Regions from separate parts of the Bacillus sp. FJAT-27231 genome, predicted to be linked through region 1. Evidence: riboswitches for the same ligand, from Rfam matches in the RefSeq annotation. Region 1 holds a riboswitch; each other region holds the start of a gene.
The links. Region 1 has a riboswitch for cyclic di-GMP ahead of AC623_RS09480 (HD domain-containing phosphohydrolase). Riboswitches for the same ligand answer to the same signal wherever they lie in the genome.
Positions count from the first base shown of each region.

Region 2: another riboswitch for cyclic di-GMP. It lies ahead of AC623_RS04415 (hypothetical protein); the one in region 1 lies ahead of AC623_RS09480 (HD domain-containing phosphohydrolase).
Region 3: another riboswitch for cyclic di-GMP. It lies ahead of AC623_RS19650 (hypothetical protein); the one in region 1 lies ahead of AC623_RS09480 (HD domain-containing phosphohydrolase).
Region 4: another riboswitch for cyclic di-GMP. It lies ahead of AC623_RS11850 (response regulator); the one in region 1 lies ahead of AC623_RS09480 (HD domain-containing phosphohydrolase).

Region 1 is NZ_LFZU01000001.1:2,025,669-2,033,261, forward strand. Features, by position in the region: gene AC623_RS09465 (hypothetical protein) at 60-602, shown strand; gene AC623_RS09470 (SMI1/KNR4 family protein) at 614-1,402, shown strand; partial or broken gene AC623_RS22295 (methyl-accepting chemotaxis protein) at 1,566-1,898, opposite strand; partial or broken gene AC623_RS22300 (PAS domain S-box protein) at 2,100-2,474, opposite strand; gene AC623_RS09480 (HD domain-containing phosphohydrolase) at 2,511-4,451, opposite strand; cyclic di-GMP riboswitch class II at 4,471-4,555, opposite strand; gene AC623_RS09485 (DUF421 domain-containing protein) at 4,779-5,498, shown strand; cyclic di-AMP (ydaO/yuaA leader) riboswitch at 5,624-5,764, shown strand; gene AC623_RS09490 (TrkH family potassium uptake protein) at 5,889-7,232, shown strand; gene AC623_RS09495 (sporulation protein) at 7,225-7,593, shown strand, end outside.
Region 2 is NZ_LFZU01000001.1:923,068-930,660, reverse strand. Features, by position in the region: gene AC623_RS04420 (methyl-accepting chemotaxis protein) at 114-1,823, opposite strand; gene AC623_RS04415 (hypothetical protein) at 1,991-2,881, opposite strand; cyclic di-GMP riboswitch class I at 2,933-3,019, opposite strand; gene AC623_RS04410 (FMN-binding glutamate synthase family protein) at 3,092-4,759, opposite strand; partial or broken gene aspA (aspartate ammonia-lyase) at 4,931-6,377, opposite strand; gene AC623_RS04400 (Zn-dependent hydrolase) at 6,729-7,593, opposite strand, start outside.
Region 3 is NZ_LFZU01000001.1:4,105,909-4,113,501, reverse strand. Features, by position in the region: gene AC623_RS19670 (alpha/beta hydrolase family protein) at 1-1,250, opposite strand, end outside; gene AC623_RS19665 (DUF3021 family protein) at 1,415-1,846, opposite strand; gene AC623_RS19660 (LytTR family DNA-binding domain-containing protein) at 1,861-2,298, opposite strand; gene AC623_RS19655 (GNAT family N-acetyltransferase) at 2,633-3,073, opposite strand; gene AC623_RS19650 (hypothetical protein) at 3,347-4,498, opposite strand; cyclic di-GMP riboswitch class II at 4,530-4,613, opposite strand; gene AC623_RS19645 (MFS transporter) at 5,182-6,381, shown strand; gene AC623_RS19640 (MarR family winged helix-turn-helix transcriptional regulator) at 6,479-6,910, opposite strand; partial or broken gene AC623_RS19635 (NAD(P)H-dependent oxidoreductase) at 6,977-7,563, shown strand.
Region 4 is NZ_LFZU01000001.1:2,486,018-2,493,610, reverse strand. Features, by position in the region: gene AC623_RS11870 (DMT family transporter) at 1-263, opposite strand, end outside; gene AC623_RS11865 (hypothetical protein) at 518-799, shown strand; gene AC623_RS11860 (aspartyl-phosphate phosphatase Spo0E family protein) at 1,596-1,781, opposite strand; gene AC623_RS11855 (YfiT family bacillithiol transferase) at 1,946-2,458, opposite strand; gene AC623_RS11850 (response regulator) at 2,686-3,039, opposite strand; cyclic di-GMP riboswitch class I at 3,117-3,204, opposite strand; gene AC623_RS11845 (manganese catalase family protein) at 3,526-4,383, opposite strand; gene AC623_RS20795 (hypothetical protein) at 4,589-4,975, shown strand; gene AC623_RS21505 (hypothetical protein) at 5,042-5,392, shown strand; gene coaD (pantetheine-phosphate adenylyltransferase) at 5,537-6,010, shown strand; gene AC623_RS11825 (Ldh family oxidoreductase) at 6,435-7,505, shown strand.

The sequences.
Region 1 (7,593 bases):
ATATACTAAGCTTTAGATTTAAAAAGAAAAACGATTAAACTTACTTTAGGCGGGATGGTATGTCACTACTATTAGTAATCGGTTTTTTTGGAGTGTTGCTTGCTATATTGTTGAAGGGATCTACAGTAAGCATGGTGGATGAAAATAACAAACTTGTCTATAGGCTGAAAAATGCTATGTGGTTTCAAAACCATTGGTTATCTGGAGTATTCTTATTTATCATGAACGGGTGCCTATTTTTCTCGTCATGTCTTGCTCTTTATGTGTTGATGCATTTTTTAATTCCTTTTGTTCATTTAATTGTCATGTTTGTTGCTGTAATTGTTAGTATCTATCTCTGGGCTTTAATGAATAAATCATGGGAAGGCACAAAAAGAAACCGCTTGAAGATGGCGGCTGTCGGAAGTGGTTTTTATCTTGTTTTGACATTTATATTCGTTTATTGGTTGGCAACATTAACACCTTCCTACCCGGAAGAGGATACCTTTATGCGGGCTATCGGATTGTTTTTCGCTATAATAGTTGCATCCGTTGCCTCTATTGCCTGTTTTGTTGTCACAGGATTTTCAAAAAAAGAAAATGACCCTTTCAAAATAAAATAGGATGTGATTACATGAAGATATGGCGGGATGAACAAGAAGACATGTATAAGCTTCCGGATTTAAAGGAGTCTGATATTAAACAAACGGAGAAACTTTTCTCTGTGACATTTCCAAAAGAATACATCGAGCTTCTTCAGGTCCAAAACGGCGGACTTATTATGTATAATGCGTTCCCAACAACCTTTCGGACAGACTGGAATGACGATTCTATTTATCTTGATCATATTATGGGCATTGGCAAGGAACACGGAATTCTAGAGAACGATTACTACATAAAGGAATGGGGGCTGCCTGAAGGCTTGCTGCTTATAAGCGGTGATGGGCATTCATGGATTGCGTTTGACTACAGAAAAACACCAGAAAATCCTCCAATTGTGTACATTGATAATGAAAACGAACAAATTATCACTTTAGCTTCTTCATTTCAGGAGTTTTTAGATAAGCTTTATATAGAGGAAGCTCCAAGTTTACATGAGTATGAAAAAGTAATGGTTTCAAAAGAGGTAATGGAAAATTACATACATGCCAACAACATTGAAGGCATGGTTGAATCGATTGATATCATGTCAACCAGTCTATCAATCGATATTCAATGGTTTATCCAAAAATTGTTAGAGTTAAGCAGGCATGAGAATAAAGAGGTAAGAGTGTCCGCAGCAATGGCTGTTCTGTATCTATTGCAAACAAGTGAGCTAGAAAAAGAAAGAGAAACGGTAGAAGAGCTTTTAGAAATTTTTAGGCAGGATTCTGATGGCGATGTTAATTATTATGCAGAACTAATAAAAAAGGGGTTAGAGTAACCTTTTTGGTATAAATTGAAGATAAGGGCTGATTTATCTGCTGGCACATGAAAGACAAAGTTTGTAAGTGACGAGCAGAATAGCGAATTAATGCATTTTATGTGAACTATAAATTTAATAAGTAAAACCTCGAAAACTATTCAATTCGAGGTTTTTTTACTTATTAAATTATTTTTGAGAATTCCTTTGCTTGGGCATCTAGTTTTTCTGCAGAAGAGGAAATGTTCATGAAATCTTCTACTGTTACATGAACTTGTTGCTGGCTATGTTCAACATTCTCCTGTTCACGTGTTATGCCATTTGTAATTTTTGCGATTTCTCTTGTGATTCCTTCGATATTGTCCCGGACTTCGATAATAGAATTCTCCACACTAATGGAAAGCTTTCGAACTTCTTTAGCGACTACATCAAACCCTCGGCCATGCTCGCCAGCGCGAGCTGCCTCTATTGCGGCATTTAGCGCTAATAAATTGGTTTGGGCCGCAATCTCACGAATGGTTTTTACAATACTTTGGATGGCCTTCGTTTGTTGTTGAAGATCATCCAAAGTATGGGTGTTTTCTAAAGAGATTTCTGCAATTTTATTAATCGTCAGGAGCAGTTCTTGACTGCGGTTAATGCCGGTTTCGGAGCTTACGCTGAGCACTTCTGCCATCTCCTGTAATTCATCTGCCACTTGGGAGACGATGTTTTGTCTTTTCGTTATATCGGTTGCTACTTTTAAAATGCCGATAACGCTTCTTTCTTCTAGATCGCGTATAGGCATATACGTTGCTTCTAGCCAGACACGATTCCCCTTTGCATCTATTCGTTCAATTTTATCTTGAAAGCTTTTGCCGAAAGTTAAATCCCGCCAAAATCGCTCATAACCCGGACTAGTGGAAAAATGAGAGAAACATAGCTCCTTGTGATGCATACCGAGCATTTTTTCTCTGGTGTAACCCATTGTTTCAGAGAACTTATCGTTTACATAGGATACACGACGATTAAGATCAAACTGGATCATAGCCAAATTATTTTCCATTGCTTTAAGAACAAGTGTATTATTTATTTCTTCTTGCTGTTTTACCATTCCGATTCTCCTCTAAAATGAAATTGTAGGTCACCTTCATAGTCTAGCCAATTGTGTGCGGCATTCGAGAAAATCTTCCCACATCTTAAGAAACAAATCCAAGAGATATGGATCAAATTGTCTTCCTCTTCCTTCTTCTAAAATCTTTTTGACTTTTTCAGCGGAGAGAGCATCCTTATAGACACGTTTGGATAATAAAGCATCGAATACATCTACAATAGCTACAATTCGTCCTTCCAATGGGATGGCTTCACCTGCAATCCCATTTGGATATCCTTTTCCATTCCACCACTCATGGTGTGTATAAGCAATTGTCGCGGCCATTTGAATAACAGGCAGTTCCAAGTTCGATAAAATGCGATGGCCGATAAGAGAATGTGTTTTCATCGATTCCCATTCTTCATTCGTCAGTTTAGCTGGCTTATTCAGAATGGAATCTGGAATCCCTACTTTTCCTATATCGTGAAAGCGGGCAGCAAGTGAAATATTCTCAACGAATTGCTCATCTTTTCCAATAAGCTTTGCCAGCATTCCTGATAAAACACCAATTCGATAGACGTGCGTGCCGGTATCATCATCGCGAAACTCTGCTAATTTCAATAATCTGTCCAGTGTGTCGAATAATATTTTTGATTCCTTTGTCGTATCTTGCATCACGAGAAGAGAGCGTGACAGATCAAAAATATTGTTAACAGAAAATGGCCTTACTTTGTAATAGTGGGGCACCTTTTCTTCCATTTCTAATGTTAACGTAGCATGATCTCTTTTATTTAAAAGCGGGCATTCTGTACAAGGGACCGCTCGGTTAAAAATCAGTTCATAGCACCGGCTTCCAAAGTTTTGAGGAAATATAGTATTTGATTTTTTCGTATCTAACAATTTCTGCATTTTATTATTGACCCAAGTAATTTGGCCAAAATCGGTCGAACTAATTTCATAGGCGTAAACATCAAGAAATTGAAAATTTTGTAGAAACTGATAAGGCTGGACCGTTTCTTGTATTAAAGATTTAATGAATTTATAAAGACGATCAAAGGCTGTTATATAATTAAAAAGTTTCGGATCAAGAGAATGGTTTTCATTTGAGAGGAAAACTTTTTTCAACGCTTCCTCTAAACAGTCTCCAATCATCTGAAAATGCTGGTGAGAGATTTTATTATTGATAATTAAGCGGCTCCAATCTTGAATAAGACGATAGAAAATTTCTGGCTTGCGGTACACTCGCTCTTGGAAAAACTGAACAACTAGGCTGCTAATATAGATAAAATAATCTTTACTGTACATAAGAGTGCGTAGAGATTCATGATTTCTAATTCTTTCTGCCAAGAGATCCTGGAACAGTTCACTAAGATTTGATGCTTGAAACGAAATAAGACCGCTAAATTCATCTAAACAGATAAGATCCTCATCTGTAAGACCATTCTCATACTGAATTTTTTTGAGTTCATATCTTAAAGGGTGTACGGCTCGATCCAGTTCAAATTCATTATAGGCTTCCATCGTCAGCTGCATATCAAAAGAGAAAAGGGCCTGCAAAGCATTAATAAAAGGCACGAGCTTTTCATGCAATATAGACTGGCCGATTTCTGTAATGACATTTATATATTTAGCATAAGTCGCAAGATACCATTGAAGGTTTAGTCCTATTTTAGAATGAACTTTTCCTATAGTCAGACGACCCTTAATATAAGTGTCGTCGATCATTCCAGTTAAACACTGTTCTAGATAGCGGCATTGTGCCCGCTTTAATCTTTCGAGAGTAGAGTGTTCATCAATAATTTCCCCTAAACTTTCAATCATATAAATTTCTTCATATAATCTGTCAACAATTTCAGGTATAAAGGGGGCTAAAACGTCTTGTTGTTCGTTGATACGTTGAAGTTTTTCTGAGGTAATGCCAATAAACTGTATCTGTTCTAATCTCTTAGGATCTGAGACTTTTATTCTGTTTAATTTGGCACTTTTAGACATAGCCATAAAACGTCCTCCTAGAGTTAAATTTTATGGTCGGTTGCGCTACCGGCTCCCAATCACCCAAAGCGCCCAAATGCAGATGATCTTTCTTTGCCTCCATAGATCTTTAAGATGGTGTATAGATAAATAATATACCAATTTATGAAAAAAATGTAGAACTTTATTCTTATATTTTAAAGAAGTAACGCATTAATCCTTCATGCAGTAAAACGTGAGTAAGTAAAAAACATTCTGTCTGAAAGTGTCGTTAGTAAGCAGAATAGCGGTTATCATTGTTGGCTATACTCTATAAAATAATCTTTAAGTATCAAAAAGGAGAACAGAGGCGATATGGCAGACTATTTGGAAGTTACTTTACGAACCGTTCTTGCTTTTGGAATGTTATTTGTTGCCGCAAGATTTTTAGGAAAACAAACCATTTCCAAGATGACGTATTTTGATTTTATTGCGTCCATTACCATTGGCGCTATTATTGCTAACCTTTCCTTTAATGTAGCTTTGAAAACACACCACCTGGTGATTGCGTTTACTGAATTTGTTTTAATCGCTTTTTTAATTGCGTTTCTTTCATTAAAAAATAGAAAAGCTAGAAAGTTTTTCGCAGGAGATCCGACTGTTATTATTCAAAATGGGAAAATATTAGAGAAAAATATGGAGAAAATGCGTTATACTTTAGACTATTTAAACCAACAGTTGAGAGAGAAAGATGTTTTTAATATCGATGAGGTTCTATTCGCTATTATTGAAACAAATGGAACGCTCACTGTTTTGAAGAAACCAGAATTCCGTAATGTAATAAAGCAAGACTTAACAATAGCTGTTCAGCCAGAAAAGGCGCTTCCGATAGAGCTTGTAATGGACGGTGAAATTATACATGCTAACTTCGTGCAGAATAACTTAAAATCTAGCTGGCTGGGATCTCAATTGAAAAAACGCGGCTTACAACTAAGTGAAGTTGTATATGCGGTTCTAGCTGCTAATGGAAAGGTATATATCGATACATACAAGGATCATATTCACTCTCCTGTAGATGAAGAGCCGTCTGAATAAAAACAAAAGATATTCAATACATTAACAACTACGTTTTAAAGCTTTTAATTTCTTTTATTTTGTCTTTACAAATGGTTTTTCCGAGAGTATAGTAGCTATTATCAATTTAATATTTACATAAAATCGACCTTATATTGCTTAATCCTTATGGAGTGGGGGACCCATCTTTGTGCATAGCACTCGGGGTGAATCCTTCGTTAGAGGGTAGGGCTACTTTCAAAGTCCGAGTCCGACAGCTAACCCCATCAGCGTTTTGGAAGGAGGTTTGCTTTGTGTTGTTTGTAGGAACACTGAGTAAGGCCTTGGTGTTCTTTTTGTGTTTTTAAAAAGGCAGCGTTATAGCATTATTTCTTTTTAAAGAAAATTATGATGAGGAAATGAAGGGATCGTATGGTTAACAGCAAATCTGGTTATTTTATGGACCCACCAAAGATTTTAGCAGGCGGGTTTGCTCTCGTTATTTTCTTAGGTGCCTATCTTTTAACACTGCCGGCTGCTACTCAAAATGGAGAAGGATTATCTTTCTTAAACGCCCTTTTTACAGCTACTTCTGCGACTTGTGTGACGGGTTTAGTCGTAGTAGATACGGGCACAACGTTTACCACCTTTGGCCAGCTTGTGATTTTAAGCCTTATTCAAATTGGCGGATTAGGATTTATGTCGGTTGCGACACTGTTTGCTTTTCTGCTGCGGAGAAAAATCTCTTTCAAGGAAAGACTGATTTTAAGAGAAGCTTTTAACTCTTTAGCGATTGAAGGAATCGTCAAGCTAGTAAGGAGGGTGTTGCTCTTTACATTAATCTGTGAGTTTATAGGCGGGACACTGCTCGCTATTCGTTTTTCTTTCGATATGCCTGTGGGAAAGGCAGTCTATTATGGTTTTTTTCATGCGATATCTAACTTTAACAACGCAGGATTCGACCTTATGGGAGGATATAGAAGCTTCACGGGCTACGTTGACGACCCCGTTGTGGTATTGGTCGTCTGTTCGTTAATTATTTTAGGTGGGATTGGATTTGTCGTCATGAATGAACTATATGAATATCGTAAGAGGAAGCACTTATCTTTACACACAAAGATTGTATTAGTGACAACCTTCTTGCTAGTCGCAGTAGGCGCAGCTCTTATTTTCTTTTTGGAGCTCCATAATCCTAAAACGCTCAAACCTTTATCTTGGACAGGGAAGTTCTTAGGGGCTTTGTATCAATCAGTCACAGCCCGTACAGCGGGATCGAATACACTTAATATTGCTGACTTAACCGATACGTCCTTGTTTTTGATTATCTTTTTGATGTTCATTGGGGCTTCTCCAGGGTCTACAGGAGGAGGAATTAAGACGACAACGTTTGCTACATTGGTTGGCGCTGTCATATCCCAGATAAAAGGAAAAGAAGAAGTTGTCTTTTTTGAAAGAAGAATTGATTATAAATTAATCTATAAATCTCTTACTATTATTTTAAGCAGTTTGTCTGTTATTGTGATGGTCACGATGATCTTAACGATTACGGAAACGGGAAAAGGGTTCCTCATGATTGTTTTTGAGGCGACTTCGGCTTTTGCCACGACAGGGCTATCAATGGGACTAACGCCGGACTTGACACCTATTGGAAAAGTGGTCATCATCCTGGCGATGTTTACAGGAAGGTTAGGTCCATTAACATTAGCCATAGCGCTTACGTTAAATCGCCAGCCTGACCGTTATCGATATACAGAGGAAAAAATAATGATTGGATAAGTTTGAAGCAATTGCGCGGGAGGATTTACCAGCAGTGATTAGAAAATTAATAAGCCAATGGTTTTTACAAGTCGGTTCAGCACACATTCATCTTATTTTAGATAAGAAAGAATTTATCCCAGGAGAAAAAGTAACAGGATATTTTTCTTTGGAAGGTGGATGGTTCGAACAGAACATTAAGAGACTAGAATGTGATCTGGTCGTAGTAGACAAACAGGAACACACGGAGCAATTGATCGAAGGAGCTGTCACAAGATTAATGTCAAAGTCGATTGACTCCAATGAATCGGACCAAATTCCTTTCACATTTTGTCTGCCGGCTAAGCTAGCTCCTTTATCGGGCAATCGTTCGTATCAATTT
Region 2 (7,593 bases), 1.1 Mb from region 1:
AAATCTTCGCATTTAGATGGCCCAGCCTTTGTCTTCTCTTATGTGATAGTTATTTTTGCGTTAGCCGTTCAATCACTTAATGCTTTCAAGAGCCTGATAAACACAACTTAGAATCACACTTTAAATCTCGTAATCAACTGCTGCAGCTCTTCTGATATCTTCGCTAGAGTAGCGGAAGCTGTGGAAATCTCGTCCATCGACACTAGCTGTTCTTTTGTCGCAATGGATACACTTTCATTGCTTGCGGCTGATTCTTCTGCTACATCTTTTACGATATTCATAGAAGTGGCTACTTGTACGGTGCCTGAAGATAATTCGTTAATGGCACTAGCCACATCTTTGATTTGGGTTACAACTTCATGAATAGAGCGTTCAATTTTCTCAAAGGAGTCTCCGGCTTCTTGTACGACAGTCAGACCGGCCTCCACTTCTGTTGCCGCTGACTTCATGGATTGCAGCGTCTGGCCTGTATTGTTCTGAATGACTTCAATTAAATTTGTGATTTGTTCGGCTGAGGCTGCCGATTGTTCGGCAAGTTTTCTCACCTCATCAGCTACTACAGCAAAGCCTTTCCCCGCTTCTCCTGCTCTTGCTGCCTCAATGGCGGCATTTAATGCCAGCAGATTGGTTTGCGCCGCAATCGCTGTAATAACCTCGTTAATTCTTCCAATTTCACTTGAACTTTCACTAAGTCCCCTTATAGAGATTCCTAAGCCTGTCACATTTTCGTTTATGGAATTCATCTGCTTTACGACTTTTTCAATAGACTGCTTTCCTTCAGATGACATATCAGACGTTTGGGCTACCTTTTGGGATGCCTGCTCCGCGTTTAAAGTGATTTTTTCAGCATAGCCTGCCATCTCATTGATAATTTTGGTGCTTTCCCCGACGCTCTGTAATTGCCGGCTTGAGCCTTTAGCTAATTCTTGGATGTTAATGGAAACACTTTCCCCCGCTCGGCTGCTTTGCTCGGCACTAGCACTTAACTCCTCAGAAGAAGCGGCAACGAGCTCAGAGGTTTCGCTAACTGTTTTGATAATTTGTTTTAAACCATTAATCATGTTATTAAAAGAGGAAACAAGCTGCCCAATTTCGTCCTTAGAACGATAGCTTCCTGCAATTGTAAAGTCGCCATCTTCAGCTCGGGACATTAAAGATTGGATTTGTCTGATTGGGTTCACAATGCTTCGTGTTATCACGAGTCCAATTAAAATGGAAATAGCGATTCCTGCTAAACTAACTGTTATTAAAATGGATGTAGCTGTCTTTAATTTCTCATTGTTTCTCTCTTTAATTTTGTTCGCTAACTGTTCATTATACTCTTGCAAATCATTGATCGCCTTGTTAATTTGCGTGCGTTTTTCAGCTGCCGATTGAACATAAAGGGCGTATGCCTCATCCTTTTTATTTTGTTTAGCCAAATCGAGCACTTGTTGTCTCACTTCCGAGAACTGAAGTAACGTTGTTTGAAAAACTTCTAATGTCTTCTCTTCTTCGGAAGATAAGTTTGTTTTTTTATACTTCTTCATGTTCTCATTATTTTCTTTTATCGCATCACTAATATTCGTCATTAACTCATTGTATCTAGCCGAATCTTTAGTAATTAATGCCTCTAACGTAAAAGAATCAATCGCACGGTTATTAGTATTAATCCGTCCAAGCCAATCGATTGGTTGTACATTTTCCTTATACATGGTTTCTGATCCAGAAGCCATGTCTCTCATATTCTTGTACCCCACCATACCAACAGCGCTTCCCATCACTGCAAAAAGAATAATTAGCATTAACAGCTTTTGAGCTATTTTCAAATTATTTAAAATCATCATTTTATTCCCTCTTTTGCGAAGTTTTTATTAAGTTATATCGGACGTTTAACCCAGATTATGTAGTACTTATTTCACTTAACAAAAAATTTTTTCTCACACCACAAACTTAGTAAAGAAAGAAAAAGCAAACAAAAAACGCGACTAAAAAAGTCGCGTTTCATATTTTATGGTTTCAATGCCATCCAGCCGTGTAAGGAATGGATGGAAAAGCCATTAAAGCTAGAAAGTTGCTCATAATAAGAGCTAGTGCTATTTAATTGCTCCCACATATAGCTTTCTCCTTCTTCATAGAAAGAGACAAAATTTGCTTCCGCGGAAGGAGTTGTTTCCACTCCGATCGATACCTTTTTATGTTTCAATGCAGCGTCGTTCATTTCGTTGCGTACGAGCTCAATAATACCGTTCGCTCCAATGGCAGTGTCGCGATAAGCCATGATCGTAATGGCATCTGTATTGGAAATGACCCATTCTGATAGCTTTCCTTTTCCTAAAGTATTGCTATAAGACTGTCCATCAAACCAGAACGGAATGTCTACTGCAAGAGGCAAACCTAAGCGCTGAGAAGACTGCCGAGCTTCTAATAAAAGTGTTTGATACGCTAAAACTGTTTTCTTATACTGACTGTTCCAGTCTGCATATAAATAAGGTTCCACGTCTAAATGGATGCCTGTAAACTGTTCTTCCGGTAATGCCTTTGATTGATAATTTGTTACCCATGAGAAAAAGCTGCGCTGCTGGGAAAGTCCCTGGCTCGATACCCAAGATGGAGCGCCATCTAATGCATGTACTTGTATGCCCTTCAGCCGTGCTTGTTTAATAAACTCTTTGTAACGATCCATTGAAATACTGCCATTAATTTGCAAATACACTTGGCTAACTTGATGTTCTTGCATGAAAGTAAGCAATTGATCTTTATTTGTGACAATTTGTTGCGTATCCCATAACCATGTGGAACGAGGCCCGCTTCCTTCACTTGCCGCCGCTCTCTCATTCACCATTAGGAATGCCATTAATAACACAACCATTAGCAAAAACAACTTTCTTACTTTGCCCATCCTCTTTTCCTCCTCATGATTGAATGGCCATTGCTCTTCAATTACGAGGAGAATGGCAGCCCGGCGGCCATACAGTCTTCACTGCTTAGGTCCGTAGCTTTGCGCCCCTGGCTTTCACCAAGTTTGCCTTTTACTCTTTTTTTATCGGAGGAAACGCAGCAATTGTTTAAACATTTTATAAAAAAAATAGCTAGAATGAATTGTGTCTTTTTAAATAAGACCTGTCTCAATAGAAGGCTGTTGTTGATAAGGAGCCTCATCCTTCTTTTTCACACTTTGATCCGTTCCTATTTGGCGTTCTACCTCATGGAAAATATCTTCTAGTGAAGTGACGACTCCTTTGTCGTCCTTATGCATCACATGTTTCGGTTCAAAATGAATAGGCGATTCGATACCCGCAGCAGCAGAAAGGCGGAACAGCCCTCGTCGAAGCGTGATTAAATAATTCGCTGTCCGGTACTTCTTTTCATCAATAACGAGTGCTTTTTGCAAATCAGGGTCAGTCGTCGCCACTCCTACCGGGCAAATATTGGATTGGCATTTCAATGTCTGAATACATCCGACCGTAATCATAAACCCACGTGCAATATTAACAAGGTCTGCTCCCATCGCCAGAGCAATCGCGATCCTATCGGGGGTAAACAGCTTGCCGGAAGCGATAATTTTTACCCGTTCACGCACTCCGTATTTCTGAAGAGTCGCTACAAGAATAGGCAAAGCCGATTTAATCGGCAATCCAACACTGTCAATTAGCTCTTGGTAAGAAGCTCCTGTTCCGCCTTCTCCCCCGTCCACCGTAATAAAGTCAGGGCCTTTTCCAGTTTCCTTCATATACTTAGCCAACTCTTCTACACTATCATTGCTGCCGACTACGATTTTCATCCCGACTGGCTTTCCAGTCTGATTGCGAATTTTCTCCATAAACTCACATATGGCCGGTACATCACTAAAATCTCGAAAGCGATTAGGGCTGTCAATAGATTTATATGGCTCCACTTTTCGTATCGCCGCGATTTCTGGAGTTACCTTTTCCGCATCAATGTGCCCGCCGCGTGCCTTAGCACCTTGAGCCAGCTTAATTTCAAATGCTTTTATTTGGGGGATTTCGCTTTTTCGTTTTAATTCTTCCCAATCGACGTTGCCTTGCTTATCACGAATCCCAAATAAGCCCGGACCGATCTGCATAATAATATCGACGCCGCCTTTTAAATGATAAGGAGACAATCCACCCTCTCCTGTATTCATCCACGATCCCTTTGCCAAGGCCAATCCTTCTGATAAGGCTGTAATAGCCCGATCGCCTAGCGAACCGTAGCTCATTGCTGACATGCCAATCAATCCTTTAACAATGAAAGGCTGCTCTGCAGTAGGTCCGATCACTACTGCGTCTTCATCATGCAATAAATAAGCGAGCGCTTCATTGTCTTCCCGTTTTTCCTCTCTTTGCATGAAAAGAGGATCTTTTAATAAAATATATCTTTGCGTTAATACCTTTGCCTCCTTATCCATTTTCAGTTCCTCTGTTAACTTCGGAAACATGTCATTCCGTATAAAAAAACCTTCCTCTTCAAAATCGCGCTTTGATCCAAACCCAACAACATCACGGCTATATTTAGCACTTTTAACGATATGTTCGTAATCCTCTCTAGAAAAAGGCCGTCCTTCAGTGTCACTGTTGAACCAATATTGCCGCATCTCCGGTCCGATCTTTTCAAGGAAATAACGGACTCGCCCAAGCAGCGGGTAATTTCTTAGAATCGAATGGCTTTTCTGATTGCGGTCAAATAAAACCATATAAACTAGAAAAGCAACAAGGATAATGAAAACAATGGCCAACACAACAGCGCCCATAATAATCAAAAAATCTGCAACGTTCATGATTACCCCTCCAAGTCATACAATTCAACTTCTCTTAATTTGTACGTAGATAAAAGAATGTATGCAATGAAGAGAGTTGAGACGGAAGCACATCAGTTTAATAAATAAAAAGAGCTTCCGAAAAGTGTATCATCCTACACTTTTTTCGAAAGCTCTTTTAGTTACTCGTGACTATTTCGCACTAACAGTGTGCTTATTTAAAAACGCAGAACCCGCAATACCCGGCTCAGTCATTTCAAAAGGATTTAAAATAAGATCTATTTCTTCCTCTGTTAAAACTCCTTGCTGCAAGCACAGTTCACGAACTGACTTACCGCTTGCGATCGCCTCTTTCGCGATTTGAGCAGCCGCCTCATATCCAATATGAGGATTAACCGCTGTAATGATTCCTACGCTTTTTTCTACATACTCTTCCATGCGGTCTACGTTCGCTTCAATGCCAGAAAGACAACGCTCTGTAAAAGTGCGGAATCCATTATTCATGATATTGATAGATTGAAGTAAATTAAACACTAATACAGGCTCCATCACGTTCAACTCAAACTGCCCTGCTTCAGAAGCTAAACAAATCGTATGGTCATTTCCGATTACTTGAAAAGCAATTTGGTTGATCACTTCTGCCATGACCGGATTGACTTTTCCGGGCATGATGGATGAGCCAGGCTGGCGTGCCGGCAAGCTAATTTCAGCAAGCCCTGCGCGCGGACCGGAAGCCATTAACCGGAGATCATTAGCGATCTTAGACATATTAATCATACAAATTTTTAAAGCCGCAGACACTTCAGTGTACGCATCTGTGTTCTGAGTCGCGTCAACGAGGTGGCTCGCACTCACTAGAGGAAACCCGCTTAATGCAGCTAAATGGTTAGTTGCACTCTTAATATAGGCCGGATCAGCATTCAATCCTGTTCCGACAGCTGTTGCTCCGATATTAACTTCGTACAAATGAGTACGTGATCGCTGAATTCGCTCCATGTCGCGCTCTACGACATTGCTATACGCAGCAAATTCCTGGCCTAGACGGATCGGAACAGCATCCTGAAGGTGAGTACGGCCCATCTTAATTACATGGTCAAACTCCGCCGCTTTTTCCTTAAAGACTTTGTGCATCTCGTTCATCGTCGTAAGCAAGCTTTCTAGCGATGCGAGTACAGCAATGTGAATAGCAGTAGGAAAAGCATCATTCGTAGACTGTGACATATTCACATGATTATTAGGGCTTAAATAACGATAATTACCTTTTTCGTGCTCTAATAATTCGAGTGCGCGATTCGCAATTACTTCATTCGCATTCATATTTATTGAAGTACCAGCCCCGCCTTGAATTGGATCGACAATAAACTGGTTATTCCATTTTCCCTCTATTACTTCTTCTGACGCCTGGACAATGGCCTCAGCAAGCTCTTTATGTAAACGGCCAGTCTCCATATTTGCCAATGCCGCTGCTTTTTTCACTATCCCCAACGCTTTGATTAATGACTCATGAATGCGGTAACCAGTAATAGGAAAGTTTTCAGAAGCACGCATTGTTTGGATGCCATAGTATGCATTTGAAGCAATCTCTTTTTCACCTAAAAAATCTTTTTCAATTCTCACTTTATCTTTGACCATTGTAAATCCATTCCTTTCAGAAACATTTCTCTCTGACATGCTGTACCTAGAACAATTCTTATTATCGACTCTAAAAAATGTCTGAAAATCAACTATACATTCTTTACATCATAAACAACCTTCTTTTTTACAGCACTTGATCCAAATCCATTTTTAGGAATTATTCCTAAAATATACTCAATTAAGAATACAACTGGACTGTGTGTAAGTCAATGTTACTAGAAGAATATTTTTTCTGTCACAAAAATTCCTCTCCATATCCAACTATAGCACATTCTCATCTATCTATAGCATTTTTTGAAAATATAAAAAGAAGGAGCTGGCCACTTACAGTTACCTGCTCCCTTTAAAAATAATGTTATCTATTAGCTGCTTCTCTGAATACTTGGGTACCATTCTTCTCCGTCATATTTTTTGATAACTCCCGGTCGATATTCATAAGGCTTTTTAACATCAAGTTTCCCGCTTTTTCAATGTCTTCAGGGAGGCTGATCTCTTCTGGACAATGACTTTTCCCATTGATGCTTTTTACAAAGATCATCGCTGATTTTGTGACAGCCGCCATGTGGGCAGCGTCGTGAACTGCCATGCTGGCAAAGGTTCTGTATGGCTCCTTCATTTCCTCAGCCGTACGCTGCAAGATACTAACGATTTCTTGATCGAGGTCAATAGGGTCTTGCCGTAAAAAGATTTCTTCCTCGACTTCTACTTGTCTTTTTTGAGCGATGGTTTTCCAGCTCTCTCGGATAAGATCCACGACTTTGTAAATTCGGTCTCCATCTTCCCCTCTCACCTCAAGATTAAATTCAACCTGACCTGGGATAATATTAGTAGCATTAGGAAAAACATTTAATTTGCCGACAGAACCGACTAAATCTGTCTCGTCTTCACGACAATGGCGTTCTACTTCGAGAATGATTTCAGCAGCAGCGGCTAACGCATCCTGACGATGTTCCATCATCGTTGTCCCTGAATGATTCGCCTGCCCACTTACTCGGACGGTACTACGGTACATACCGACAAATTTATTAATAACCGCTACTGAAAGATTGCGGCTCTCTAACCGCTTCCCTTGTTCAATATGAAGCTCAATAAACGCCTTTTTCTCTTCTGCCATTTGGCCCATCGCCGGAAATTTCTCTAAACCGCCGCCGACTTTTTCTAATTCTGTTTTAATAAGATTTCCTTTGGAATCATGAACGGTCTCCAACATTTCTGCTGGT
Region 3 (7,593 bases), 2.1 Mb from region 1:
AATTCAAGAATGAGTTTATTTTCAGTTTCAACACAGTAATATGGATCGATATCGGCTTTTCCATCTTGCAGGCTATTGGCAAGCAGAGGAGAGAAAAGTGGTAAATCGGTTAAGCTTAGATGTTTTGTCCCTTGAAAATGAACGGTATAGGCTTCTTTGAAGTTCTTATTATTGAGTTTGTTCGCTGCATAAGTAGAGTTGCTGTCGAGCTGTCCCCAAACATCGTCGGAATATAGGTTAAAAATGGGGGTTTTGTAGGCTTTGCTGCTTGCCGCAAAATCCCCCACATCTTTCTTGTACACAAGCTCACTAAAGAACGGGGCATCAATATTGACAACGGCATCTATATCGTTACGCTCTCTGCCTAACCAGACACTTGCCGATCCGCCCATTGAGTGTCCGAATACACCAATTTTCTCTGTATTAATCTTTTGATACACGGAACTAGGGTTATTCTTAGATTTATTAAGGATCGTATCAAGAACAAAATTCATATCATCAGTTCGCAGCTTCATCCATTTTTGAATGAGTCCATAGAGTTCTTTCCTCGTGTAAACACCTTCTTTATTGGCGTTGCTGACTTCGCGATTATAATTTGTATTAATCAAAGTCTTTGTGCCATCGGCTGAAGCAGTATAGAAGGAGTGATAAGGATGATCGATGGACACGACTACATATCCGTGGCTTGCCAGCTCCGTATAGGTAGAAGTATTACTGGCCTTAATGCCGTATGCTCCATGTGAGAACACTAAAAGAGGATAGGTACCATTTGCATTTTTCGGATACCAAAACTCCACGTTCACAAATCTATTTTGTTTTTTGTCGGAGAATTCGTCTATGCGATTTTTGTCAGTATAGGTGTAAGAAGCCGTTGCGACGTCATATTTGCCTGTTACTTTTGGTGATGGATGCTGCGGAAAAACAATGGCAGGTGCAAGCGCAAATACGAATACCGCTGTCATCACAATAGATTTCCACACAATAGAAGAAGTTTTGTATGTTTGTATGTTTGTTTTATTGCGGACAAGAGAAACCGTTCCATTTAGCGCTAATAGGAAAAGCAGCACGGCAAGCATAACCCAGCGGAAACTCCATACAATGACCGATGAAAGTGTAAGCAGAATAAAGATTGCAAATACAGCAATTCTAATCCAATTCTTTAATTTTTTATGGTTTTGCTTCGTTGCCATGCAATAGATGGCAAACCCAATCTCGAATAGTAAAACGATCAACAATAGTAAAGTTCCCATAATGGTTACTCCTTCTCTTTAAATAATTTATTTATGAACTCATCATAAAAAATTGTGAAAAGGTTGTATATAGAAAAATAGTAAGTTGTATCTATAAGGCAATAAGATGCAAAAAAGCAGTAAGCCATAAAGCTTACTGCATGACAATCTGTTTTATGCTCAGTTTAATACACATCTTTCTTGAACGCCTTTAGTTTTTCATTGATTTTTTGGGCTTCTTTTTTATCATTTCGCCATGATAGCAGACGAACTAGCGTATAGATCACTGCGATTTCTAGTGCCAGAGTAATGGCATCCGATGTATTATTTACAATATCAAAAATGCTGCCAAGGACAATTAATAGAATCTCCAAAGCGGCAAAGTGAATAACCGTTCTTATGCGTATTTCCTTCTCGCTCATATCATGAGGAGAATACAAAATAAACCCTATTAAGGCACTAAAAATTGAAAAAGCCATTACAATATAAATTGATTTTAAATCGAAGGCCATATCGGGATAATACACCTGTCGCAAAATCGTAATAATGATAATGATAGACGCAAAGATTATCAGGAAATCCTTCATCATCTTTTGTACAAATTCGGAAAGCTTCATATTTATCCTCCCTTTTACAATCCAAGCATATTTTTAAGGACGGGTACATACTGCCTGGATACAACAGCACGTTCTCCGTTATCAAGCACCGCTTCGAATCGGCCGCTTATGGATGGATAAATAGATGAAATTTTAGCTATGTTCAAGATCGTTGATTTGGATGCACGAAAACAGTTCTTTCCTTTGTATAATTCCTCTAACTCATACAGTTTTTGTTTTACCTCAAAAACGTTGTCCTTGCAGTAACTAAAAACCTTTCCGTCCACTGCCTCAAAATAATAGATATCACTAAGCTTAATACGATGAACTTGATCATTTTGATATCCGAGTACAATAGGGATGTCGATTTTCAGCTTGTTTGCCATTGCATGTATTTCGTCATTTATTTCGTGACATCTAATGAGGATTTCTTCTTCTAATTCTTTGCTTATTTCCTCTATTGACACTTTCATATGATCACCTACGGAAATTTAAACTATTTCAGATCGACGATGGCTTCGGTTTTATCCATTCACAAAGGTGCAAGGTTAAGTAAGCTTGTCTATCCTCAAAATTAAAGATAGAAGACTTTGAGTATGGTCATCGAGGGGGAGACTGCTGACATTCTTCAGATCACTTTGTTATATTTTACATTTTATCAGATTGTCACTTGGTATTGATACTACGATATTAACCAAAGTCTATTCATTTCGTTGTATCACGTGTAGAGGAAAAGACCGTTTGGCAAACGACAGGGGAAGGAGAACCCCATCATGAAGAAACGTCTAGATAGGGTCACTAAGGAATTTAGAGAGGTCTTTCAAAAACAGTTAGCACTTCTTGAAAACCAAGTTGCTGGCAAAGAGCTGTTGAGTGATTACCAGAAAAAATACTTAATTGAACTTTTTTATACTGGTCTTGTTTTAACCGTTTTAAGGCTTCCTGTGTGAGTTCTTTGGCTATCCCCGATTTTCTATATGGAGAGAAAACGTAAATATCAAGAAGGTATCCAATTTCTTCAAAGGAATAAAGATCAATATTTGTCCCGACTAGGATCCATCCTAATAGGGTATTTTCTTTCTCGGCTACCAAATAGTAAGCTCCATTTTCAAGAGCAGGTTTGAATATCTCGCTTATAATATTGTCCCGACTAGGTTTAAGGTATCCCATTGAACCTTCTTCGATCACCTCTTGTGAAAAATTTAAAATAAAATCGATCTCTTTCTGATTGGCTTTTCTAATAATCATGTATGTGCCTCCTTATTACCGAGGAAATTAGAGAGGAAATAAAGTGATTTTACCTGATTATTATCATATGGATGCTTAATTGTTTTGCTATAGGCAAATGAATGTAAATCCAGCTTTAACTAGGTACACATCAAATTCTCCTTCGGCATATTACGATGAAAGGCACTGTATGTAAATAAGGTTTTTAAGAATATTACTAAATAAAAAACATGGCTATCAGCTCTGAAAATAACAAGAGGCTGACCAATAAGTCCAGCCTCTTGTGTTGCTTGGTTATTTTTTTAAGACGGCAGTTGCCTCATAATCTTTTTTAGCAGAATTGTAAGTCACCGTAACGTTATAGACAAATCCTCCAATTTGATAATCTTTTGAGGATGAATTTTGATTTTGAGTACCTGGGTTTGCGATATTGCCTTCTAATACTTTATCGTTTTCAGTTTTCGTTGAATGATCGGAATAAACGATGGTATATGTTGCCGATATCTTAAACTGATTGCTGTTTTGAGCTTGTAGAGTCAGCTTTAAATTGCTTAACTCGACAGGAACCACTTCAACAGCCGGAGCAGCAGGTACGGCAAATTCGTGAGTCTTTGGTATCGTTCCAAACCCGTCAGAGAGAGCATGAGAAACTGTATTGGTCTGACCTGGCTGCAAACCGGTTTTCGTTACCGATTCAGTCGTGGTACGGTCTTTACTATCAGTAACTAAAATATTAAAAGTTGCTGAATAGGTTTTAGTATTTGTATCAAACTCCCAAGTTAGAGCTTCTTGTGAAAATTTAAAATCTTGAATGGCAGTCGGAACCTCAATGGCTTTCCCTAGAACGGTCACTTCTGATTCAACACCGTTCACAGCCAATGTCTTTGCGGTGATGACAGGATCACCCACTGACCAGTTTTGAACCTCATTATAGGACAAAGTGAATTCATTAACAGAGCGATTATAAGAAGTCCATTCTGTATCTTCAGCAACAGTCGATGTGACATAAGGGATATGAACTTTTTGGCTTACCGTAGGTGCACTTGTATGAATGCTGCCAGCGTTCTTCCCATTCGCGTAAATGGTATAGGCAGAAATCGCAAACTCTTTATCACCTTTGAGAGCCGAAACATCAACCGTTGCTTCATATTTCCACTGTGTATCTCCAACCTTAGTAACGGTTATATTTTTTGCTCCTGGAATTGTTACTACCAATTGAGGCCCATCAATAAGGACTGTACCGGTTAATTGAATTTCTTTCGCAAATCTTGGCACCGTGATCTCATCGAAACTAATAACTCCAGTCTGAACATTTTGCTCTGTACGCCCAGTTTGTTTTGTCTCAACCTTTGGAGCAGCAGCCATAACAGCATTACCGAGTCCAAAAACTAGAGAGCTAGCTACAACAGTAGAAATAACTTTTTTTGAATAGACTTTTAGCATCAATTAGTATTCTCCTCTTAAATAGTATTTTTTTAAATAAGAGGGTCGGTTACACTACTTGCTCCACATAGTCCAAGTGTCCAAATAAAGACTATGCTTCATAGCATCCCTTAAAGGAGGTTCGTTTTCCATATAACCTAAGTACCCTGGTAAAGGATATACTTCAACGTTTATCCGCCAATGATTGGTTTGAGATGAATAAGTGATCATTTCAACCAATGTTGCAAGTAATTGATGTACTGATACGATCCGTGGCCACTTCGATATATCGAACATCTCATACATAAAATTATTATAAATGGAATTTTAGGCTAAAAGAACTAATTTCCATCGACAAAATGAATCAACAATTTTCAAATCTATCGTTAATTGTCATACTGTATATGATTTCGTCGGTCAACATTTTAATATTCTTCAATCGGTGATAGGCGCAATGATAATGGAGATATAGTTTATATTCTTAATCTGAGGGTGTATAAACCTTTAAGCAGAGGGTAAATCTTTTAATGATTTCCTTTTTTCCCTATTACCCTTTAGGGTTTATCTGTCATTTTCTTCTATTAATTTAGCAGAGGATGAAGGGTTCATAGTAAAGCCTTTTCAGAAAAATAGACCTTGTTTTTTCCATTGAATCCGATTATAGTGAAATGGCAATGACAACTGTCAAGACACCGGAGGTAAAGATGATGGCAGAAAGAACAATTTCACAGAGAAAGCTTCTCGGCATTGCAGGGCTCGGCTGGATGTTTGATGCACTAGATGTTGGGATGCTTTCGTTTATTATTGCAGCCCTGAAAGCAGAGTGGGGACTGACACCAGAACAGATGGGATGGATCGGCAGTGTGAACTCCATCGGAATGGCTGTTGGCGCACTCCTTTTCGGTCTATGGGCAGATCGGATTGGCAGGAAGAATATATTCATTATTACGTTAGTACTGTTTTCGCTTGCGAGCGGTATCTCTGCTTTAACGACGACCCTTTTTGCCTTCTTAGTTCTACGCTTTTTTATTGGCATGGGGCTTGGTGGAGAATTACCTGTCGCCTCAACGCTCGTTTCAGAAAGTGTATCGGCGAAAGAGCGCGGACGAGTGGTTGTGTTGCTTGAAAGCTTTTGGGCACTTGGCTGGCTGATTGCCGCACTTATTTCCTATTTTATTATTCCGTCATATGGCTGGAGAGTAGCTCTTATCCTTGGTGCTTTACCTGCTTTTTATGCTATTTATTTGCGGCTAAAGCTTCCGGATTCTCCGGCATTTTCACCGAAAAAAGCGGAGAGACGGTCAATTGGTCAAAACGTCCGAGATGTTTGGTCGAAGACATACGCACGCTCTACCTTCGTGCTTTGGATGGTCTGGTTCACGGTCGTTTTTTCATACTATGGAATGTTCCTGTGGCTGCCAAGTGTGATGGTCATGAAAGGGTTTAGTATGATTCAAAGTTTCGAATATGTATTAATCATGACTCTAGCGCAGCTGCCAGGTTATTTTACAGCTGCATGGCTCATCGAACGAATGGGAAGAAAGTTTGTGCTTGTCACCTATTTGTTAGGGACGGCGGGTTCTGCGCTTATTTTCGGCAATGCAGAAACGACGGCAGTTCTTATCGTGTCAGGTATCTTTTTATCCTTCTTCAACCTCGGAGCATGGGGGGCGTTATATGCCTACACTCCTGAACAGTATCCAGCTGTCATTCGCGGGACAGGGGCCGGTATGGCTGCCTCGATCGGGCGTGTAGGCGGGATCCTTGGACCGCTTCTTGTTGGTTCACTTGTGGCAGCAGGTAATTCTATTGGCTTCATTTTTGGGCTGTTTTGCGCCAGTATCGTTATTGGTGTACTTACACTTGCATTTCTAGGGAAAGAAACACGGCAGGTCGAGTTAACTTAGACATATACGCTGCTATGGAAAAAGGCTATATTTTTGAATTCATCAATAATAAATTAACAAGCTCCCTTAAGTTTCAATTGAGGGAGCTTGTTCGTATTTAACGGTAAAACAATTTTGACTGAAGAATGTCTATTGCGCGTTCGATATCAGCTAAGTCTTCTTTTGAAGCACGTTTTACTCGCTCTTGAAAACGGGATTCTATCGTTGCAAAAGCTTCTTTCATTACCGTTTCTCCTTCATGTGAGAGACGAATGTATTGTTTCCGCCGATCTTGGCTATCCGTGATTTTTTCAATTAATTTTTTCTCTTTTAACTTGCTAAGCTCGCGACTTGTGTTCGGCATAGACATATTCTGGAATTCGTTGATTTCACTAGGTGTTACCGGTTGACTCACTGCAATATATTCAAGCATGTTGTATTGAACTTGTGAGATTGAATCTGGCTTCGCATTTTTCGTTAATTCGTGCGTTACATGATGAACAGAAGCTGTAAAGGATACAAGTTTATAAAAAAGAGCATGTTTGTCCATTTCCTCACCTCTTATAGACAGAATAACAAAATTGTTATCAAATGATAATTAAGGGGTGCGTCCATAATGAAGATGCTCGTCATTTTTACCTATCCAAATCATAACAGCTTAAACTATGTATTTTTACAAAAGTGATGAAAGGAAGCAACGAAAACACAAAGATAAAGGAGATCCAAGTGTTAGATTTATATGAAGAGGGATTTAATCCACTTCTAGTGTTTAACGATCAAAAACGAAGACGTGACATGCATACCGATCCTCATACTGAAAAATATAGAAAACAATTGATGTGGGCTGACAAGATTGTTTTTATTTATCCAATTTGGTGGAGAAGACCACCTGCTATGCTGCTGGGGTATATCGATCAATTATTTGCTTCTAATTTTGCCTATCGAGATAGAAAAGGACTTTTCCCAGAGGGGCTTCTGAAAGGAAAATCCGTTGTTTGTGTGTCTACGATGAAGGGGCCTGCTCACTATCCATTTCTCTAGTTGAATAATGCACATAAAATTTTAATGAAAAGAGCTTTATTTAATTTTGTGGGAATCAAGAAAGTAAAGTTCTTTGAGTTCGGGAATATGGAAAGTCCAAAAGGAAACCAGGTAAAGAAACTGGAAAAGATTTATCATTATTTCAAGGAAGTAGCATGTTAAAAGTCCGTTATAAAATATGAACGGAGAAAT
Region 4 (7,593 bases), 460 kb from region 1:
CTAAACAAACACCAATTAAAAAAGACAATACTGATAATCCCGGTCCCTACAAAATATTTACTGTCGGCTGCCTTAATTTTTAACAGATCGCGATTTTTAAAAAAAGTGTAGACGACTAGGAATAAAGCAGCCGTTAGGGAACGCAGCGCGACCACTTGAACAGGGGTAAATCCCAGCTCGTAGAGATACGTAACAAACGCCCCGATAATTCCCCACAATGAGGCGGCTATACCAATAAATATTAATGATAATTTATGATCCATTTGACTTTTCCTCCCATGGCTTTCACAATCTATATCCTAACAAAATTTTCATCTATTGAATATAACCTTTAGTGATTTAATACTTCTTCCATTAATTTTATAAAAAGGAATGAAAGAGCCTAACGAACCATAGCCAGAAAGAATAGACCTACATTCATCATAGGTATGCTGAAACCTATAGATTTAACCGTCAGCTTCTTTTTGAGCGACTAAAATTAGAAAAAAGTGGAGAGTCTGTTAAAAAGGAGGCGACCATGATGTATACAGAAGGTAAATGGGTAGACATTACATCCTACAATGCAAAAGGATTTATTCTGGAATCGGATTCTTATGGAGCACTTGTTTGTGTAGTGAAAAATGGAAAAGTAGAAGGTGAGAAGCGATTTAGTCATCATCAGCTCGCCGAAGCAGACAGTCAGCTTCTTTCGGAAGATATGAAGGACTTAGTACGTCTGCATATCAATATGGCATTAGATTCAGAGGACAAAAGCTGGTTCCGTGCACTTACAGATAGCTCTATGGAAGAAAGTAGATGAATGATGAAGAATATTGTGTGAACAGACAAAACCTGCACAGGCACATGAGGGGAAGTTTGGATGGATGCAAAGAATAAGGTAAACAAAAACTGGCTCCTGCCCATTTTTGGGAAGAGGCAGCCAGTTTTAAAGCGGTGAGTCTTAAAAGAACGAACCGGTTAAAAGAGGAATTAATAGCTTTTACTCATACTGGCCAACAAGAAATAAGGCTGTGCTTAAAAGTTTAATATCAGAATGTATCTGTTCTCTGATAGTAGGATTCTCACATTTGTAATAATCATCCGTTAGCCGTTTAAGTTCATGACAAATAAGTTCAACTGGAATCAAGACCATTCTCCTTTGTAACAGCGTTCCACAAAATATAATTATGAAATATGTTTGTAACAAATGAAAGAGTCTTAATGATTATTTTACTTAAAAGGTATTTCGTCAGCAGGGAACATGGGGGATAGACGGAAAGGCTGATGAGCTTCTATTGTATTTAGTTAGTTAATTGGAGATAAATGGATATTTTTGTTTGGTAATAACCAGGAAAATAGTTCCGTTCTTATAACATAATGAATAATAGAGATGATCACGAACTAGGATTGCTGAATCACAACAATAATAAATAGCAAAAAGCCAGGCCTGCGCCTGGCTAATCAAGGTTATTCTTGGTGGTGTGTGAAGGTGGATGCCGTGTAACCCTGATTGCAAGTAATTTACCCAAAAATAGGCGGGATATGCAAAAAGATAGAGAAATTTCTCGCTATTGGCAAAGAAGTAAACTATAAAGTATGTAAACGGGAGAGATTTCTTAAGTTGTCTTAGGATGGCATGGCCAAGTAACTAATTGATATTTATTAATAAGCTTGTCCAGTTCTTCACTGTATTTTAAAGTTTCATAATCATTAAGCCCTTTTTGCAGCCCGGTTGAAATCATTAAATGACGAACAGTATTAATTTGAATCATTAACTCTTCAAGTGTTTCCTGGATAATCAACGTCTATCTCTCCTAATCATATATCTGAAAGTACACGTTCGTGTGCGTTCGGATATATTATACAACTTGAAAAAAAGAAGAGAAAGAGGTTCGACAGAAGTAACCAAAAAGTTACATCATTTGATTAAATTAGAAGAAACCCCATGCTTGCAACTAACGTTTTCTTAACGATTTAAAGCATGCTGGACATGGGCTAAATGATGATTACCGTGCCAGGCATAAAGAGCAATACTTTGTTCGATTCTCATAACATCTCCATTAGGATACTTGTACTGTCTTTGCAGTTGAACAGGTGTTAAATGTTCTAATAAACAGGCCCATTTTGCGTGCAATCCTTCTAGTAAGCTTAACGAAATGTTAATAGGCAGCTCAGAGTCATATAGCTCTATCCATTTTGACTCCTCATATGTTTTGATCGTTGGAATTTCTTCTGTCAAAGCCAATTTCATGCGAATATAGCCATTCATGTGGCTATCAGCAATATGATGAACTAATTGTTGAATGGTCCAGCTTCCCTCTCGATATGTATAACCTAGTTCTTTTTTATCTAAATTTTTGGTTAAAGCTTTTAAACGGTTTGGCAAAGATCTTATGTCACCGATCCAATAGTGAAGGTCCTCCTCTAATATGTTATGTGGACATTCAAACAAACCAATCGGATATTGTTCATCTTTCATTCATATTTTCCGCCTTTCTGCTTTTAGCTTACTAGTTCTATTTTAATTCTGCCATACATATTTGGAAAGGGAAGGTGATGCTGATGACTCTTCTAATTTTTAAATTTGCTTTAAATGAATGATAGTTTGAGAAGACAATGAAACAGAGGCGAGAGAATAAAAAATAAGAGAGAATCATAAATGGCTAGAAAAAGAGGATGCGATTGCACGGCACCCTCTTGGGGAGGTTACTCAATGTTGTCTAATATAGGGATTAACTGATCGAAATATGGTTTTACAATGAAGTCCTTAGCTCCTAACTTCAATGCTTCTATAATTAGTTGTTTTTGACCGAGAGAGGAGCACATCACTACTTTGGCAGAAGGGTCAAATTCTATAATTTTTTTCAGCGCCTCCAAGCCATTTAATTTATTCATCGTGATATCCATGAGAACGAGACTAGGCTTGTAAAGCGCATACGCGGCTATAGCTTCTGCACCATCAGCAGCTTCGAATATTTCATAGTTATGAGCTGTCAGAATGCTCTTCAGCCAAGTTCTCATGAAAAGAGAGTCATCTGCTATTAATACTGATTTATTCATATTTCACACCTTCGCTAAGAGTTTAAAATACATTCAGAGAAGGCCATCTTTCTATATATAAGCTGAGGTGAACTCAATTTGGCAACCCGGCTGCCTTGGCAGGAGCACTGCTGTAGGCCCGTGGCTTTGCGTCGCCCGCTTTCACGGGTTTTGCCCTTCAATGAATAATAGTAAGATTTTAAAAACTGTATTTTAATAGATTAACCGCTAGACGCCTAAAACAAGGCGATAAAGAAATAGTATATAAAACTAAAGGTCTAAGGATATATTACTATTGATTTTGCGCGGGGGCAACTTAAATAGCAATGAAAGGAGTCAAATTAAGTCGAAAAATGACTATTAACTAATGGGTAATATATAAAAGCGATCAAAAAATGGAAAAGGCCAGCTCTTGCTGGCAGCATTAGCTGCTTTTAAAGAGCCGTCCTCTAGTATGTTTTAGATAGTTAGTCAAAAGGAAATGACGTAACGAAAATTTTCTTTTTATTAGAAGTTCATGTCTTTTGTTCCTGGGCTATGCTCATTAGGCATTTCAGGAAGCATTGGAACAGGGAACCCCTTCGGCGGATCGACTACTGCAAGTTCTCCTTTATTCCGGCTTGGCGATTCTCCCTGAAAGATTTCACCGATTCTTGTTGGATCCAACCTGAAGTTAAATTGGGCATTATGATACCCCATCTCTACGTACTTTCTGCATTCCGGATATTTATTAATGTCATAATTCGGAACAGGGAAGAGTTTGCCCCAGTCAACGCCTAGTGTCTCAAGTGCTTTGGCAAAAGCGTTTTGATGGGCGTTGTCCCGGACAATTAGAAAAGCAAGTGTTTCTCGGAACGTTTGATTGGAGCTCATTTCATAAATACGTGTCTTCTGCAGGACACCAGTAGATTCAAGCACTAAGTTATCAAGCAGATCACTAATAAGGTTTCCATGGCTGTATACCCACGATCCATTCCAGGGGTTTCCGCTTGCATCAACGGGAAGCGAGGCCTGGGCGCCGATAATATAATGATGGGGGTTGGCATGTTTGACAGCATCATCAAGAGGTGCACCGTCCATCCCTGCATTTCCTGGGACAGCTGATTCACCTGAGCCATTAAGCAATTGATTAATTGTGTTTTGTACAAGCTCCACATGAGCAATTTCCTCTAAGAATACGCCGCGAAGCAAGTCGCGGTATTGAGTATCTTTTCCTCTAAAGTTGGAACTTTGAAAGAAAAACTGCATCATCGTTCTCATTTCTCCAAAGTGCCCGCCTAAAATTTCCTGTAATACCTTTGCTGCCTCGGGATCTGGCTGATCAGGCTTAATCATATTGATTAACTCTTCTTTATAATAGTACATCCGCCTATCCTCATTTCCAATATAGAATAAATACAATCAATATTTATCATGAAGCGAATGCTTTTATTTTATTCATACAGTCAGCCTTTCATAAAGAACAAACAATATCTTTTTAAAAACAAGCTAATCCCCTAAATGGTTTGTCCATTCAAAAAAAGAGATAAAGAATACATTATAGTAAGAAATGGAAAAAGGAGGAGAGAATATGAGTATGAGTGAAGTATGGTTCCCAGGCGAAAACAAACATAATAAAAACAACCGCGGCAACAATGGTTCAAGATCGAATGAAGAAAATCGAACAACAACAAATGTAAACATTGAGGACGAAGTGGATGTAAGAAGCAATCTACAAAATAGAATTAAAGATGAAATTGACTTGCGAAACATCAATGATAATGACAACGATTTGAAAAACATTGACCGTAATACGAATATTGCTAGAGTATCTAACAGCGGCAATACAACGATCCGTCTCGACATCAATGTAGATTCTGATTCTGTTGCAAGAGTACATTCAAGAGCAAATTCAAACCAGGACCAAGACCAAGACCAAGATCAAGCACAAGCACAAAGTCAGAGATTTGATATTTAATTTTTGGGGGGCAGAAAGAGTCCACCATTCTTTCTGCCTGAAAATAAATTGAAATGGGGAAATAAAATGGCAGAACCGCAAAGGCCTCCTTTTGGAAGAATGGCTGCTTCTTCTTTTTTCGGGAGAAGGGGAATGGCTGATAACGAGTTGACGCAAACTGAAGTTACAAACAGCGGGAACTCGAATGTTGATATGAACGTAATAGTGGAAATGGATACTAAACCGATTGCTTATGCTATGCTTTGTTCGTTATTAGCGACAAAGCAAATAAACTATAAAGAATTTGAGGATGCTTTAGAAGTATTGGAAGGATTAATTAAAAAAGATGAAAAGGCACGAGGCAGTCATGAAGATAGCGGAACATCTAAAGTGAAACTCTTCAATCAAAATACACGGAAAGATAGCCGGTATGAATAATATCGGGGTCTTTCCTTTTTACATATCAAAGTGTTAGAAAAGCAATGAATAAGCCAGTACAGGATAAACTGCTGCTAAAAAGAAAAAACTATTCCAATCAGGCTATTGGAATGTTATGATGAACAAAAAACTCAGGAGAACGAAATGAAAGCGATATATCCAGGAAGCTTTGACCCGATTACGAACGGGCACATTGATATCATTAATCGAGCAAGTGATTTTTTCGATGAAATTGTAGTAGCTGTCATGGTGAACTCTAAGAAAAGTCCGCTCTTTTCCATCGATGAGAGAAGAGAGCTGATTGAAAGAACGTTCGCTGGAAACGAGAAAGTAAAAGTGACGGCATTTCAAGGTCTGCTCATTGATTACATGAGAAAAAATGATATTAGAGCGATCATAAAAGGATTAAGAACGGTAACCGATTATGCGTACGAAGCACAAATGGCGATGGTGAATAAAAGCTTGTACAGAGGATCCGAAACCTTTTTTATTCATTCGAGTGAAAAATATTCTTTTCTTAGTTCAAGTATCGTAAAGGAAATCTATTCTCATAATGGCAGCGTATCTGATTATATACCAGGCCATGTGGAAAAAGCTTTACAAGAAAAATTAAAATAATTCTTTCTAAGCAGAGAAAATTCTTTTCTTGCTGTAGAACTCCTTGATTTTTTATGATTAGCGCACCTGCTGGCAGGTGCGCTTTTAGTATGGCTGAACTTTGAAGAGCAGCAATCTGAAAACGCTCATAAAATGACGCAAACGGTTGAACCTGTTATTTAGCCCATAAGAATTTCTCCGCCAGAAAGATAGAATTTTATCGATGCCTTAATAAAAGAGTGGAGGATCCTTAACTTAATTCATACTTATAGAAGTAAACTAAAAAGGTAAATGGGAAGGACAAAAGCTATTAGGATAAAGCGGGAGCTAAGGAAAGGTCTTCTATGCTTCAAAGGATTTGTCGCGCAACAAACTGGCTGCTTGGAAGGCGGTGGCTACAAAAACTATATAACCATGCTTAGATGAAGAAAAAGGAGGATAGGCTGTGTACAGTTATGCAGAATCTGATTTAAAGCTTTTTTGTGAATCCGTATTAAAAAGCGTGGGGATAACGGAAGCAGATGCTAGTATCGTAGCTGAATCATTAGTTCAAGCAAACCTAGAGGGTGTTGATAGCCACGGCATCAGCCGGCTGCCTATCTATATGAAAAGGTTAATGGATAAACGGATAAATGCTGCTCCTGCTATCCAGTTGGAAAGAGGCGGCTCAGTACTTACCGTAGATGGAGATAATGGGCTCGGCCATGTAGTGAGCTATCATGCTTTGACGAAAGGAATGGAGATAGCAAAGCAATCAGGGATAGCGGCGATTGCTATTAAAAATAGCAATCATTTTGGGGCGGCTTCTTACTTTTGTCAATTAGCATGTGAGCAGAACATGATATGTATAGGTTTTACAAATTCACCTTCTGGCATAGCTCCTTGGGGAGGGAAGGAGGCTTTTTTCGGCACAAATCCTATTGCTCTTGGTTTTCCTACAGGGAATGACACGCCTGTCATTATTGACTTATCGACGAGTGTAGTGGCAAGAGGGAAAATAATGAACGCTGTCCAGCAAAAAGATTCAATCCCCGATGGGTGGGCAATTGATCGATTCGGAAAGCCGACGAATGATCCGCAAGCTGCATTGGAAGGAGCTGTCCTGCCAATGGGAGGGCCAAAAGGGTCAGCATTGGCATTAGCAGTAGAACTGTTGGCAGGAGTGCTTTCCGGAGCGGCTTTTGGTCCCCATGTTAACAATATATATAACGAGAAAGAGGCAGATAAAGCAAACGTCGGACATTTCTTTATTCTAATGGACATTAAAAAGTTTACCGATTTAGAAACGTTCTTTCAGTCGGTCCAGAATCTTTTAAAAGAACTGAAGCTGGTCGCCAAGGTGCCGGGGATTAATGAAATACGTTACCCTGGTGAAAGAAGAAAGAAAGAGGAGCAGATGCGCAAGAAAACGGGCATTCAACTAACCGCCAGCTTAGAAAAAGAATTAGCTGAAATAGGTGAACAGCTGCATGTGAAATTTCCAGAGCGCTTGATCACCCAAAGTGTCGAATTCTAATAAGCGGGGAGATAGCCTAGTTGAAAATATCTTCTTAGTCAATTAAAACGTAAAGCAAAACAGTAAGGAAGCCTTCAAAACTTCTTCC